One region of the Exiguobacterium sp. H66 genome, then DNA from elsewhere that is predicted to be linked to it. Evidence: riboswitches for the same ligand, from Rfam matches in the RefSeq annotation. Region 1 holds a riboswitch; the other holds the start of a gene.

The links. Region 1 has a riboswitch for thiamine pyrophosphate ahead of tenA (thiaminase II). Riboswitches for the same ligand answer to the same signal wherever they lie in the genome.
Region 2: another riboswitch for thiamine pyrophosphate. It lies ahead of thiD (bifunctional hydroxymethylpyrimidine kinase/phosphomethylpyrimidine kinase); the one in region 1 lies ahead of tenA (thiaminase II).

What each region holds. Positions count from the first base shown of each region.
Region 1 covers NZ_JACSMQ010000003.1:281,940-289,716, reverse strand. Annotated here, with positions in the region: gene KNP88_RS07435 (sporulation protein) at 1-511, shown strand, start outside; gene tenA (thiaminase II) at 669-1,370, opposite strand; TPP riboswitch at 1,445-1,550, opposite strand; gene KNP88_RS07425 (DUF1002 domain-containing protein) at 1,739-2,620, shown strand; gene abc-f (ribosomal protection-like ABC-F family protein) at 2,902-4,764, shown strand; gene KNP88_RS07415 (alanine/glycine:cation symporter family protein) at 4,990-6,459, shown strand; gene KNP88_RS07410 (diacylglycerol/lipid kinase family protein) at 6,588-7,475, shown strand; gene KNP88_RS07405 (M23 family metallopeptidase) at 7,745-7,777, shown strand, end outside.
Region 2 covers NZ_JACSMQ010000006.1:100,993-108,769, forward strand. Annotated here, with positions in the region: gene KNP88_RS11095 (murein hydrolase activator EnvC family protein) at 1-934, shown strand, start outside; gene KNP88_RS11100 (murein hydrolase activator EnvC family protein) at 1,139-2,413, shown strand; TPP riboswitch at 2,475-2,585, shown strand; gene thiD (bifunctional hydroxymethylpyrimidine kinase/phosphomethylpyrimidine kinase) at 2,702-3,511, shown strand; gene thiM (hydroxyethylthiazole kinase) at 3,492-4,262, shown strand; gene thiE (thiamine phosphate synthase) at 4,252-4,890, shown strand; gene KNP88_RS11120 (hypothetical protein) at 4,911-5,348, shown strand; gene KNP88_RS11125 (ArsR/SmtB family transcription factor) at 5,426-5,800, shown strand; gene KNP88_RS11130 (CHASE3 domain-containing protein) at 5,891-6,499, opposite strand; gene KNP88_RS11135 (YitT family protein) at 6,741-7,610, opposite strand; gene KNP88_RS11140 (hypothetical protein) at 7,749-7,777, shown strand, end outside.

The DNA of each region.
Region 1 (7,777 bases):
CGAACGCGAAATTCCGTTTACGCTTCAAGTACCATTCAATACGCCGCTCTCGATCAGTCAATCGAAGTCATGGATTGAAACGGGTCTCGATATCGCCCAAGCAGTCGATCCGTCAGACCGGGACGCCATCATCGTCCAAGCCAATGACCTCCAATCTGTTATCTTAGAAGCGATGGAAGAACTTGGCTTCCGACTCAAGAAAGCGGACACGGAAAAACTTCCCGGGCGTTACCGGAAGGATTTACCGATCGCCCAGGAACTCGAGTATTCGGCACGCAATACGTACTTCGCCCATAAACTGGACGAAGTCGAACTCATCATGCTCCAAGACCGGTCCGGCATCGACATCGTCTTGCAAATCGACCGTCGTGCCCACGACTTAGGCTCGCTCTTCAGTGAGATGGCGGGTGCGGATGAGACAATGACGAAGCTATCCTTATCGAACCACGATTTGATGGACCGAAACGCCGTCAAACAACAATTAAACGATTTGATTGAGCGGTACAGCTGATTTCCTTACCAGAATCTTCATCATGCCTGTAATCCACCCACAAAAAAACCTGAGCGATTACCATGACTTTCTTTACGAAAGCTGAAAATTGCTCAGGTTTTGTGCGGTCTGCGGTCTGCCGTCTGATCGCGCTGATCGGCAGCGGCTAAAGCTGTGCTTACCGTTTCGTTACTTTTGCTTGACGCGTAACTCCTGTAAAAACACGATCAAACGTTTCTTCCGTCCAGCCCATTTCCCAGAAGAGTAATTCGTAATAACAGCTTTTGACAAAATGTTGTTTCATCCGTTCTCGTTCTGCTTCAGTCGCTTGCGCCGCCAATGCATCGAGACGGTCGACTTGTTCAAAGACGACCCGTTCGAACCATTCTGAACTGTATGTTGCAATCCACTGCTGATAGATCGGTGACGCAGGTGATTTCGTCAACAGTTGTTGTCCGACCTCATAATAGAGCCAGTAACAGGGTAATATCGCTGCAATCGTCTCACCAAGCGTCCCCTCACTCGCATGATGCATATGCGAGACATAGGCATAAGCAGTCGGTGCCGGTTCGAACGTTGCTAAATCTGCTTCCGTGATAGCAAGCGGTTCGAAAAAAGACTGGTGGAGCGACAGCTCAGCCGCATATGTCGACGTCGCATGTTCCGCAAGCTCTGCAATCGTCGCGAAATCTGTAGCTTTTGAGGCCGCGCGGGCTTGAATTTTTGCGAAATGTTTTAAGTAATACGCATCTTGCATGACATAATGCCGAAATTTTTCGAGCGGTAACGTCCCGTCACCAATGCCAGTGACGAATGGATGGGAAAAGCTGCTGTCCCAATACGTTTTTGCGGCTTGCCGAATTTCTTGACTGAATTTCATCCTAATTCCCCCTTTTGTTGAATCAAAAAACGCCACACCCTACGAACAGGGCATGACGTGAAGAGACAACAAAAGAGATGTTCACGCCACTTCCCTCCGTAAGTCCAAACTTAATCAGGTTCAAAGGGTCCGAACGTCTTCGTCGTCTCAGTCGGCCTACCGACTCCCCTAGTGGTCATTATTTAATTCTTGTTTAATTATACCACTTTTTCAGTCAAATCGTCCGTATTTCAGGAAAAACTTAGTATACTGTATGGGGCAGGAGACGCGTGTTCCGTTCCGCCTCAAGACCGATTCCGTTCAGGAACACGTCACTTACAATAGGATTAGTACCTGATACTATCTACTATACTCGGAGGATTCCTACTATGAATAAAGCAACAAAAATCATGACAACAACGCTGTTAGCGTCAAGCTTACTTCTCCCGACTGCTGCTTCAGCAGAACAAGTCGTCGATAAAACGATCATCACGCTCGGTGAATCGCTCGGTGCAAAAGACAAGGCCTGGGTGCTCGCCCGATTGAATGCGCCGGAAGGCATCACGCCCGTCATCGCCACGGCAGCTGATGAGGAAAAATATTTAGGGAAGAACGTTCCCCAATCGCAACTCGGCGGTAACATGTACTCTTCCGCAAAAATTGAACTCGCTGAAAAAGGCGACGGTCTCTCGGTCGCAACCGAAAACATCACTTGGGTCACAAAGGACATGTATTTGAATGCTCTCGTCACAGCGGGTGTGACGGACGCCGATATCACGATTACTTCTCCTTATAAAGTCACCGGTACGTCTGCTTTGACGGGAATCATGAAAGCATATGATCAAACGTCGGCAGAAACCGGTATTAAATTGACGGATGAACGAAAAGATTTAGCCCAACAAGAACTAGCCGTTACGTCCGATGTCGGAAAAACGGTCGGGACGGACAAAGTCGCCGAACTGATGAATGAAATCAAGGCCGAAATCGCAAAACAAAAACCGGAAACCAAAGTCGATATCGAGAATGTCATCATCCAAGTCATTCAAAATAACAACATCCAATTGTCAGACGCCCAAATGGACCGATTGACGTCATTGTTCAGCCAAATGGAGAAAGCAGACTTGAACTGGGGACAAATTGAGACCGGATTAAAAAGTGCCGGTCAAGATATTCAAGCATTCGCGACCTCGGAAGAAACGAAAGGATTTTTCGCAAAATTGTTTGACGGTCTAAGTAATTTCTTTAAATCGATTTCCGGACTGTTCAAGTAACTGAAAACGGTATCATGTCCAGCTTAACATATGGTAAACTGGCTTTATCGAAACGAAAAGGTGGTGTAGAAGATGGGTTTTGCTGCGTGTAAGCATTGGTTGATGGAACAACTTTATCTGTTGCGCGCGATTTTTCATGGAATGGCGTTCTAAGGGATCAGTCTGCCCTTTTTCTAGAACATCCATCTGAAAAATAAAGCAAAGCGCACATTCTACGGTAAACGGAGAGCGCTATTTGCGTTCTCCGTTTTTTTGATGCGCATGAAAGGAAGTTATTGATCATGATATGCGACATCCAACATCTGACAAAACAATTCGGAGGAGCATCCGTCTTAACCGACGTCTCGCTCTACCTTAAACAAGCTGACCGTATCGGATTGATTGGTCGAAACGGAACCGGAAAAACAACGTTACTGCGCTTAATCGCTCAACTCGATGCACCGGACAGCGGAACCATTTATCTAAAAAAAGGACTTTCCATCGGTTATTTGGCTCAAATCCCACAGTTCGCAGAAGAATTGACCGGCCTCGATGTTCTCTGGACCGCATTTGCCCAGGTCGTCGCCTTACGGACGACGATGCATCAGCTTGAACAACAAATGGCAAATGCCGACCACCTCGACGATGTGCTGAACGATTATACGCGCGTGACCGAACAATTCGAACGACAGGACGGGTACCTACTCGATTCAAAAATCCAACGTATGATTAATGGCCTCCACCTCGATGCCTTGCTGACACGTCCCTTTTCTCAATTGAGTGGTGGCGAACAAACGAAAATCTGCCTTGGCCGGATGCTTTTGACGGAACCGGACTTGTTGATCCTCGACGAGCCAACGAATCACCTCGACCTCGCAGCCATCGAATGGCTCGAACAATTTTTAAACAGTTATCCGGGCGCAGTCCTGATTGTCTCGCATGACCGCGTGTTTCTTGACGCAAGTGTCAATTGGATTGCGGAACTAGAAGATGGTGAATTGACGATCTACCCCGGAAATTATTCGGCGTATACGGTCGCGAAAGAACGCCTGCTCCTCGAACAGTTCCACGCCTACACGGAACAACAAAAGAAAATCAAACAAATGAAGGATGCGATTCGGCGGTTACGCCAGTGGGCAAATGAAGCCTCTCCTCCGAGCGAAAAACTGTTCCGAAAAGCAAAAGCGATGGAACGGGCACTCGAACGAATTGAGCGACTCAAACGACCACTTCTTGAAAAAACGGCGCCTGATATCCAATTTTCGTCGCACGGGCAACTCAGTCAAGTCGTTTACCGCTTGACGGATGTTGAGCTTTCAGTTGCCGACCGCAAGTTGTTTACGTCGCTTGACTTCGAAGCCGCGGCGCGTGACCGGATTGGGATCGTCGGTGCGAACGGGAGTGGGAAAACGACGTTATTACGTGTCTTACTCGGACAACTCGAACCGACGAACGGACATGTTACGCGTGGTCCGTCAAATCGCGTCGGATTTTTATCGCAACACGTTGACATGCCGGGTGAAGAGCGACTGATCGATTACTTCCGCTCACGCATTTCGACAGATGAAGGAACAGCCCGGTCCCTGTTAGCCCGTTTCCTATTTTTCGGTCCCCGTGTCTTCTTACCGATTAGTGCGTTAAGCGGCGGAGAAAAAATGCGTTTGATGCTCGCGATTCTTGTCCATTCGCCGCTTAATGTCCTGATTCTGGACGAACCGACGAATCACCTCGACATTGAATCCCGCGAGGCGCTTGAAGAAGCACTCGAGCACTTTGACGGAACGCTGATTGCCGTATCGCATGACCGTTACTTCTTGAATCGACTTTTTTCGAAAACGTACTGGTTAGATGACACGACGGAAATGTTTTCTGGTCCTTACCACTATGCTACCGAAAAACGACAGGCTCGGACAAACATCGAATCAGTGGAACCCGCGCCTATCGAGCGAGCCACCAAGACGCCAGTAACTGAGGCACGTCCACCTTTAAGTACAGACGAACTCGAACAACAGATTCAACAGCTAGAGGATGAAGTGGCTTTACTCGATGCGTCACTAGCGACGACAGAAGATTACGAAGTCCTTGCGCCATTATTCTCAGCGCGTGAACAGCTCGTCAGTCAAATTGATGTCTTCTATGAAAAATTGTTGGCCGTCGATCACTAATCAAAAGGCGCATCATTTCACCACCGCTCGCTTCATTAAGTGCGGTGGCTTTTTATGTTAAAAATGCTTTGATGACGATCTGTTTTTCTGAATCCAAAAAAATATATTTTAAACATTTTAAAAGAAAGTTTCGAAAAAAAGCTTGCAAGTTGTCTGAAAATTCGTATAATTCAACTTATAGCTATTATCACTTTTCAGCAAAAACACTTTGGGAGGAACTATCACATGGATGCATTTCAACAAGCTGTACAATCAGGCGTCGACTTCGCTAACAACATCTTATGGTCTTATATCTTAATCGCCGCTTTAATCGGAGTCGGGATCTACTTCACCATCAAAACGAAGTTCATCCAATTCCGTTACTTGAAAGAGATGTTCCGTGTCACACTCGATAAAAATGAAAAGACAACAGATGATGAAGGTCAGAGTATTACATCCCTTCAATCATTCTTCATCGGTGCCGCGACTCGAATCGGTACAGGGAACTTGGCCGGTGTTACGATCGCCGTCACACTTGGTGGACCTGGAGCGGTATTCTGGATGTGGATGGTCGCCCTCCTCGGTGGCGCAACTGCCCTTATTGAAAGTACGCTTGCTCAAGTCTATAAAGTACGTGATACAGGCAATAACGCTTACCGCGGTGGTCCTGCGTACTACATCGCAAAAGGATTGAACAACCGCGTCCTCGGAATCATTTTTGCAATCTTAATCGCCGTCACATTTGGTCTTATCTTTAACTCGGTTCAATCGAACACGATTGCCGCTGCTTTTGATAACGCCTTTGGAATCGACAAAATGATCGTCGGTGGTATCTTAGTCGTTCTTACAGGCCTCGTCATCTTCGGTGGTGTACACCGGGTTGCGAAAGTTTCAGCAATCGTCGTGCCAATCATGGCGTCACTCTACTTGATCGCTGCAATCTTCGTTGTCATCACGAACATCACTGAACTTCCAGGGGTTTTCGCAATGATCTTCAAGAGTGCATTCGGGATCGACCAAGCTGTTGGTGGATCTGTCGGTGCTGCGATCTCGCTCGGTGTTAAACGTGGTCTCTTCTCGAATGAAGCCGGTATGGGTTCTGCGCCGAACGCTGCTGCTGCTGCTGAAGTTTCTCACCCAGCAAAACAAGGATTCTTACAAACACTTGGTGTTTTCCTCGACACATTGATCGTCTGTACAGCAACAGCAACAATCATCTTACTCAGTGACAGCTACGCTGCCGGTAATGGTGAAGGTATCGCCATGTTACAAAATGCGCTTTCTGAGCAACTCGGTGCCGTCGCACCAGCCTTTATCGCAATCAGTGTCTTCTTGTTCGCTTTCAGTTCAATTGTCGGTAGCTACTACTACGGTGAAACGAACATTGAATTCATCAAGAAAAGTAAATCAACTGTCTTTGGCTTCCGAATTGCTACGATGGCATTTGTCTTCATCGGATCGCTCCTTAGCCTCGGAATGGTTTGGAGTTTCGCCGACCTCTTCATGGCCGGAATGACATTAATCAACTTAACAGCCATCTCGCTCTTAGGTGGAGTCGCAATCAAAGTCATCAATGACTACCAGAACCAACGTAAGCAAGGTCTTGATCCTGTCTTCTCTGCTAAAGCATTAGGTATCGAAAATACCGAATGTTGGGACGATGAAGAAGAAGCGCGTCCAGCTGCTGGTGAAGCTCCACCTGTCGCACGACGTTAAGCATTCCTTTTCTACTAAAAACCTTGGAGGCGCGTGTAATCGCCTCCAAGGTTTTTTTGCTGCGCTAGGATTATCTTGGTCGTCAGTTGGGAAAATAGGAACAGAGAGTCACTAAGGAGGAATTGAATGTGTCGAAGGCCATGTTAATTATTAACCCGTCATCCGGGAAAGAATTAGGTAAAAAATACGCAGAATTTGCAGAAGGAACACTCGCCCAGCGCTTTGCGACGGTCGATGTCCGGTTCACAGAAAAAGAACTCGACGCAACGGAATTTGCACGGACCGCGTCGCACGAGCATTATGATGCCGTCGTCGCAATGGGCGGTGACGGAACGGTCAATGAAGTCATCACGGGAATCGCAGAACAAGACCACCGTCCGACGCTCGGTATCGTTCCACTCGGGACGGTCAACGATTTAGCACGTGCGCTCCATATTCCGACGGATGCCCGCGACGCAATCAGCGTTCTCGAAGATGCTCCGATTCGCCCATTTGATATCGGTAAGTACGGCTCGCATTACTTCATGAACGTGATCGCTGTCGGTCTGATTGCCGATGCCGTCGAAGAAGTGAGTGTCGAACAGAAAACATCACTCGGATCAGTCGCCTACTTCATCGAAGGCTTAAAAGCTTTTAAAGATCACAGCCCCTATCCACTCATATTAAGAGCAAAGGAAAAGACGTTTGATGGGGAAACACCCTTACTCATCGTCTCGTTGACGAATTCCGTTGGTGGATTCGAGTCGTTCGCTAAAGATGCACGTGTCGATGACGGTTTGTTGCATGTCTTCCTCGTCAAACAATTAGGGTTCTTCGACGCCTTACAAGCGTTACCGAAGCTTTTAACAGGTGACTTATCGAACGCTGATCAAATCGAGTACTTCACGACAACCGAAGTCGAAATCGAGTCCGACGAGACACTTTCGATTAACGCAGATGGAGATACCGCGGGTGAGCTCCCAATCACGGTCCGCGTTTTACCTCAACATTTAAATGTCATCGCTCCTACATCTTAATTGAAACAATACTTGCAACCTCCCGCGTTTTCAAAACAGCGGGAGGTTTCTTACGTTCTTTTAAACCCAATAATGCCCATTACAATATATGTTATAGAGTGATAACTTTGAAACAAAACTGAAATATTTCCCCTTTATTTCCGATGCTATAATCATTCTATCAAGAAAACATTTTCTACCTTAACTACATAGAACCTTCACCTTACAATATTGAAAGACTTAGTTTTACTGACGTCCGTCGCCTTTTCCCAATTAGGAGGAACTCACATATGAAGCGTATGTTAACAACAATGACAATGACA
Region 2 (7,777 bases), on a different contig from region 1:
AGCGAATGCCCAAGCAGAACTTAAAGATAAAAAAGCAAAGCTTGTGACAGAGAAAAAAGAATTAAAACGTCAACAGGCAGAGCTCGAACAACAAATCAGTGAACGAAACAAACGCATTAAAGAACTGAAGAAACAAAAAAAGAAATTTGAGACACAGTTGATGGACGCGAAAGAAGTTCAACAAATCTTGATTGCGCAAGAAAAAGCAATCGCGGCAGAAAAAGCGGCACGTGAACGTGAAGCACGGATTGAAAAAGAGCGCAAAGCACAAGAAGCACGAGAAGCAAAAGCCCGTGCTGAAGCTCAAGCGGCACAAGCAGCAGCCGATCAGGCAGCGGCAGAAAAGGCAGCAGCTGAGCAAGCTGCAGCAGAAAAAGCGGCAGCCGAGCAAGCTGCAAAACAAGCAGCGCGTCAAAAAGCAACAACGAATTCAACAAAACAATCAACGCCGGCACCAGCACCAGTAGCACCAAAACCAGCACCTGTAGCACCGAAGCCAGCTCCGGCTCCAGCTGCATCTTCAGCATTGTTCATTCATCCGACAAGTGGTGCGACTACACAGGGATACGGCTCAGCAAGTGGTGAAAATGGGTACGGATTCCATAATGGAATCGACTTTGGTGCACCGGTTGGAACACCAATCGTCGCAGCAGCAACAGGAACTGTCATTACGGCTTCAAGCAGTGGTCCTTACGGGAATCACATCATGATTGCTCACCAATTGAACGGAAAAACGTATACGACGGTTTACGCGCACATGAGTTCATTGAATGCGCGTGCAGGACAACGTGTCAGCCAGGGACAACAAATCGGTGCACTTGGTAGCACGGGTAACTCGACTGGACCACACCTACACTTCGAAATTCATGTCGGCGGTTATATCTACAGCGGAACAGGCCCTGCAAATAGTGTTAATCCTATGTCAATGTTATAAAATCGTAAAAGAACCTCTACATTGTAGGGGTTCTTTTTTTATACAGTTTGAATAATTAGTTGTTATATTACAAAATAACGTTTTCATTTGAAACGTAAATGAAATTTTTCTGAAACTATTACGGTGCTATAATCAATTTCAGATAGTTTTACTACGAAACATGACTTCAAAAATCGAATTCATACATAAGCGAGGAACTCACATATGCTAAAAAAGTTATTTTCTACCGTACTATTAGGGACGTTATTATTGACGAACACCCCAATCACTCAAGCGGCTACAATCAAAGAAAAGAAAGCAGATAATGCAGCTGAACAACGTAAACTAGAAAAATCAATCAAAAAACAAGAATCTAAAATTTCAAAAGAGCAACGTCAAATCAATGCGATTGATGCAGCAATCAATGAAAATATTTTTCGTGTCTCAGAAAAAAATAAACAGATTCGTCAGTTGAATGAACGAATTGAAGAGCTTGAGGCAGACATTATCCATTATGAAGAAATGTTAAAACGCCAGGAAGAGCTGTTAGGAGACCGCCTTCGTGTGCTTCAAGAAAATGATGGGAATTCTATTAAATGGGAAGAAGTCATTTTTGGTTCGAAAGATCTTGGCGATCTCTTTAGTCGTGTGATGGCAGGGAAAAAAATTGCTGAACAAGATGACAAGATGATTTCTGCTTACCTTGAAACGCAAAAAAAATTAGCGGATGCTAAAGCGACGCTCGTGGATAAAAAGGAAGAGCGAGTGAAAGAAAAAGAAGCCCTTTTGGTTCAAAAAAAGGAACTCAAACAGCAAATGAAAGCGCGTAGTGCAACCTTAAAAAAACTACGTCAAGGTAAAACAAAATTTATGACAAAACTTCTGAATGCGAAAGAACTTCAAGCGACATTAGAAGCGCAAGAACGTGCGATTGCGGCAGCAAAGGCAGCAGCTAAAGCAGCAGCGGAAAAGGCAGCAGCTGAAAAAGCGGCAGCGGAAAAGGCGGCGAAAGCGGCGGAAAAAAACAACGCCGGGACGTCTAAGAAGGTCGTAAGTGCTACGCCAGTCGCTAGTGTTCCGAGCGGTTCGGCGCAGTTCGTTCGCCCTGCGTCAGGAAGTGTTTCACAAGGATTCGGACCAGCGAGTGGTGCGAATGGGTATACTTTCCATAATGGTGTCGACTTTAGAGGGCCAGTCGGATCATCAATCGTCGCAGCAGCTTCAGGAACGGTCATCACAGCGGGAAGCGGTGGACCGTACGGAAATCACGTGATGATTTCACATTTCTTGAATGGGAAAGTGTATACAACAGTTTACGCGCACATGAATTCATTATCAGTTCATGCTGGACAAACGGTCTCGCAAGGACAACAAATCGGTACGCTCGGAAATACGGGAAACTCGACGGGCGCACATCTTCATTTTGAATTGCATATTGGTGGTTACCAATACAGTGCGACAGGACCAGCTAATACAGTTAATCCATTAGCATACTTATAAAAACGAGCTTCGGCTCGTTTTTTTTATGACGCTATGCTACAGTGAAAGGGAAATTTAAATCATGAGCAACTAGGGGAGCTGGAGGAATCTGGCTGAGAGGAAAACCATTCTGTTTTCGACCCTATCACCTGATCTGGATAATACCAGCGTAGGAAAGTTGAGATTGAAGACATGAATAAGTGACCACACTCGTTGGTTTTTCATGGCGTCGTCTGCTTTTTTACAGCGGACGGCGCTTTTTTTCGTTCCGCTTTCTCCTTGTGCTCTCATAGAAAGTGAGGTCTATCGATGAAACATGTACTGACGATTGCTGGATCAGACTCTAGTGGTGGAGCTGGAATTCAAGCCGACCTAAAAACTTTTTCTGCTCTTGGGGTTTACGGTATGAGTGTAATTACTGCTATCACAGCGCAAAATACGTTAGGCGTACAAGCAGTTGAAGATGTATCACCAACGCTTGTCGAAGCCCAGTTGAACTCGATTTTTAGCGATATTCGTGTAGATGCCGTTAAAATTGGGATGGTCTCGAATGAAAAAACGATTCAAGTTATTGCCAAATGTTTGAAACATTATCAGGGACCAGTCGTCTTAGACCCCGTGATGGTCGCAAAAGGGGGGCATGCCCTGTTAAGGAAATATGCTGAACAAGCATTAATGGAGCACTTGATGCCGCTTGCAACCTTGACGACCCCGAATATTCCGGAAATGGAACGCATGTTAGGGCAAGCGATTTCGACAGTTGATGAAATGAAGCTGGCGACGACGGAATTCGCACAAAAACGAGACATCGCTATCCTGTTAAAAGGCGGTCATCTCGAAAGTACGGATGCCTCGGATATTTTATACACGGAAGGGATGCATCATCTGTTTCAGGAGGCACGATTAAAACGCCAGCATACACATGGTACAGGATGTACATTATCTTCCGCGATTGCGGCACGTCTTGCGCTGGGAGATTCCCTGAAGGATAGCGTGATTTATGCTAAACGGTACGTAACTGAAGCAATCCGGCATGGATTTGCCTTAGGGAACGGAATCGGACCGACACATCACTTTTATGACATTTGGAGGGAAACGGATGCTTACAACCATTCATGATAAAAAACCATTAATTCATCATTTAACGAATGCGGTCACGATTAATGAGTGTGCCAATATGACCCTTGCGCTCGGGGGTTCACCTGTCATGGCGGAAGATATCCTAGAAGTCGAGGAAATGGTTGGACATGCAGATGCTGTCGTTATCAATATCGGGACATTGAACGCAGCTTCACGAGCGTCGCAATTGTTGGCAGGTCAAACGGCCAACCGATTGAAGAAACCGATTATTTTAGATCCAGTCGGAATGGGGGCGACGACACTTCGGACACAATTCACGAAAGAGTTACTCGAAGCAATTCATTTTACGGTCATTAAGGGGAACGTCTCTGAAATCAAGACGCTCATCGGTCAAGTCGGACGTTCAAAAGGAGTCGATGTCGCTTCAGGAGAGACATTAGATTTTCAAGTCGTCCATGAGTTTGCTGGACGGCTCGGGACGACTCTCGTCGTAACGGGACCGGTTGATTTCATTACAGACGGCAAGCGTCAAGTAAAACTAACCGTAGGAACGCCACGACTCGGACACATTACAGGGACAGGCTGTATGACGGCATCGCTCATCGGGACCCTACTTGGAGCAGGGTATGATGCATTCGAAGCAGCGACCTATGGGACGTATTTAATGGGAAAAGCGGGTGAAGTCGCAGATGAAGCAGCGGGACTCGGTGATTTCCGGATGGGGTTGTTCAACGCAATCAGCTTAACTACAGAAGAAAGTTTGAAAGGGGTATTGACCAGTGGAGAATGATTACACGGTTTATGCGGTAACAGATCGGCGCTTTCACCCGGACGTTGCCTTGATTGATGCGGTCGAAGCAGCAATAAAAGGTGGCGCGACGATGGTCCAGCTTCGTGAAAAACAGGCGCAAGGGAAAGAATTTCTCGAACAAGCGAGTGACTTGAAGAAAATGATGTCTCGTTACGGCGTCCCACTCATCATCAATGACCGGATTGATATCGCACAAATCGTCGGTGCAGGTCTGCATATCGGGCAAGAGGACATCCCTTTGCGGGAGGCACGTAAGCTGTTACCGGAAGCCACGATTGGGGTTTCTGTCTCGACCGTTGAACAGGCAATCGAAGCAGAGCAAGACGGGGCAACTTATCTTGGCGTAGGGTCGCTCTATCCAACGGCGACAAAAGACGATGCGAGTCAGATGACAAACGAAACACTCCAAGCGATTCGCCGGGCTGTTTCCCTTCCTCTCGTCGGGATTGGTGGAATCACACATCATGTGGTGCCCGACTTATTCGAGATGCTTGAAGGATATGCTGTCGTCTCTGCCTTATTCGCAGCACCAGATATTGAACGTGCGGCACGAGAGTTCAAAGAGGCGGTTCAGACTGCGCGTCAAATAGTATCAGACCGGGTATAATCACTGAAGAGGTGATGTACGTGAAATGGCAAGTCATTCGCTTTCGGGGAGGCTGGATTCGGTATCGAATCGAACCACAAATCATTCGAATCGACAACCGTGGAAAGTATCATTTAGGTTGGAAATTGTTTCCCTATCCGAATCGTTATGCATTTGAATTGGCGGTTTTGTTAAAAAACAAACACCGACAACGATATAAACGGCCGCTGTTGATTAAAACGGCATCCATCGCTACGGAAATCTGGGGCCATACACACCTCGATTTATTTTATCGGGTGATGTTACAAGTACCGTTACCACGCTTCCTATCGAATCGATATAAGGAGCGATTGCGAAATACAAGTATCATCGACATCGGTGTACGGGCTGTCGATACTAATCGAATCGTTTGGGATATCGGGAATCGATTAGGGGGATGGGCAGTTTTTCGTACAATCCAAAAAAAACATCGGAAATGAATCTTCACCTCGCGACTCATCGTAGTCATCTTACTTGCATTTGTTGTTTTAGGATGGTGCAATAGTTTGGAGGAGAGGTGAAGACAGTGGAGGCACCACGCTGTGAGACGATTGCGATCGATAAAAAACGTGCGACTGAAATTGGTCATGCCGTTGAAAAAATCCCGACGCTTGAGATTGGGAAATTGTTTAAAGTGTTATCGGACGCAACGCGTCTACGAATCGCTTATGCATTGACGGTCGAGCGAGAACTTTGTGTTTGTGACGTATCGGCATCAGTTGATTGTTCGATTGCGACGGCTTCGCATCACTTAAGAACGTTATTGAAACAAGGTCTCGTCAAATATCGTAAAGAAGGAAAAGTTGTCTATTATTCACTTGATGACCATCATGTCTCGTCGTTAGTTCATTTGGCAATGGAGCATGTGAATGAAGGAAAGGCTTCTTCTTGAGAAAAATACAAAAAAACGCACCGCAGTCCGATAAAGAACTGCGGTGCGTTTTTTAGCTTTTTCACGAAGCTAATCGTATGAAACAACAGATCACTTGATTCGATGGAAGAGCGTGATGGTCACACTGATGAGTAGAAAGGCTAAAATGGATAGACTAAAGCACATCCGTTTATAGGATGCTGTCACGAGCGCCGTGTTTTCGAGTTCTTGATCTAATTCGGTATACAATTGATCTTTAACTTGAGCAAGATCTTCAAGAATGGTCTGCGTGGTCTGCGTCGATTGTTTCGCTAAAGCGGTAGCTGCCTGTGAACCGTTTGTTTCATAAAGGCTGAAAACGGTTTCGATTTCTTTTTCCCATGCATTGTTACGGGTTAACAAATCTTTAATCGGTACGGGTGTTTCGTTCGAAGCATTGAGCACACGGCGTAAATCATGAATTTTGGTCGTGCAGAAGTAGTATTGTTCAATGTAACGGTCGTCTTCATAGAGCAATAGGCCGCGAACGGCATTTGCCCGATCCCGATTGTATTCGACGAGTTGGTCGACTTGTTTAATCATCGGGATATCATGGGCGTGCATCTCTTCTGTCATTTTTGAAATGGTACGATAACCTGTCAAGGCATAGATGAGAGGAATCGAAGCGAACAAACTGACTAAAAGAATGAGAGAGATGCGGTAGCGCCAAAGTTTATTCATGCAATCATTCCTTCATAAGCTAACTAGTAATGTCATTAGCTTAACCACTAATTCCCAAAAAGTGAAGAGTTATCTATTTTTTAGGGGAACATCTTTTGGTTACGGGAATCCAATCGTTTTATATTTTGAGATGAAACCTGAAGCGATACCAAACGTAGACGTATATGATGGGTCAGCCTTCGTTTACAAAAAACAACCCACCTCATGACAGGGGGGTGTCGTTTCATCGTGTGCGGTTCATTTAAAAAGAGTAGGAATGTTCTTTGTAATTTCCAAAGACGGTATGAATCTCAGAGAAGGTGACGAAGGCATTAGGTTCGACAGAGGAAACAATTTCCTGAAGACGAACGATTTCATTATTCTGTACGACGACATAAACCATCTTCTTTGTCCGGTTGGAATAGCCACCGCGCGCATCGAGAATCGTGACACCACGACCGAGTTCTTTTGTGATGACGTCGTTGATTTCATCTGCTTTTTCACAAATGATAATACATTGTTTAGAAGCAGAGTAAAAACTATAGACCGTTTGCAACGCCTTGGCGCGAACGAAGCTCATAATTAATGCATACATAACATGTTTTAAGTCGAAGACTAACCAAACTAAGATATAGATCACTAAATCCTGCATTAAAAAAATACGCGGGAGCGGCCAGTTATGGAAGCGGGCATAAAAGAACTTTCCGAGGATGTCGAGTCCACCTGTCGAAGCGCCGCCAAAGAAGATTAATGCCATTGCGAGCCCGGAAACTAACCCTGCAAAAATGGAGGCGACGAGAGGATCGTTTAATGACTCAGGAACCACTTGTGTTGGAATCCAATCAATTAAAAATGAAGAAATAAGGACGATAATTCCTGAAAGTAGCATGAATCGTTTTCTTAAGAAGCGAAAACCAAGTAAGAAAAGCGGGATATTCAAGACAAGTTGGGTCAGTCCGATAGGCGTATTGAACAACTCTTGGAAAATAAGTGTGATTCCCATGATGCCGCCAGATCCAATGTCATTTGGAGATAATAAAAGGCTGATATAAAGGGAGTAAAGAAGTGTACCGATTAAAAGGAAACTGATTTTTTCTGTTCGTTTTTTCTTGCTCGTTTGTTTAGTCTTCATTGTGATTGATGAGAAATCCTCATGCTCCTCCTTCGTAAAGTATCTGCCTGCAAGAGTACGCCTATATAGCATTAAATTCAACCCCTCAACTGAAAAATATCGTAAAAAGGTGACGCGGGTCGAAAGGAATTGAGTGAATTGAAAAAAATCCTTTTATTTTTATGCTG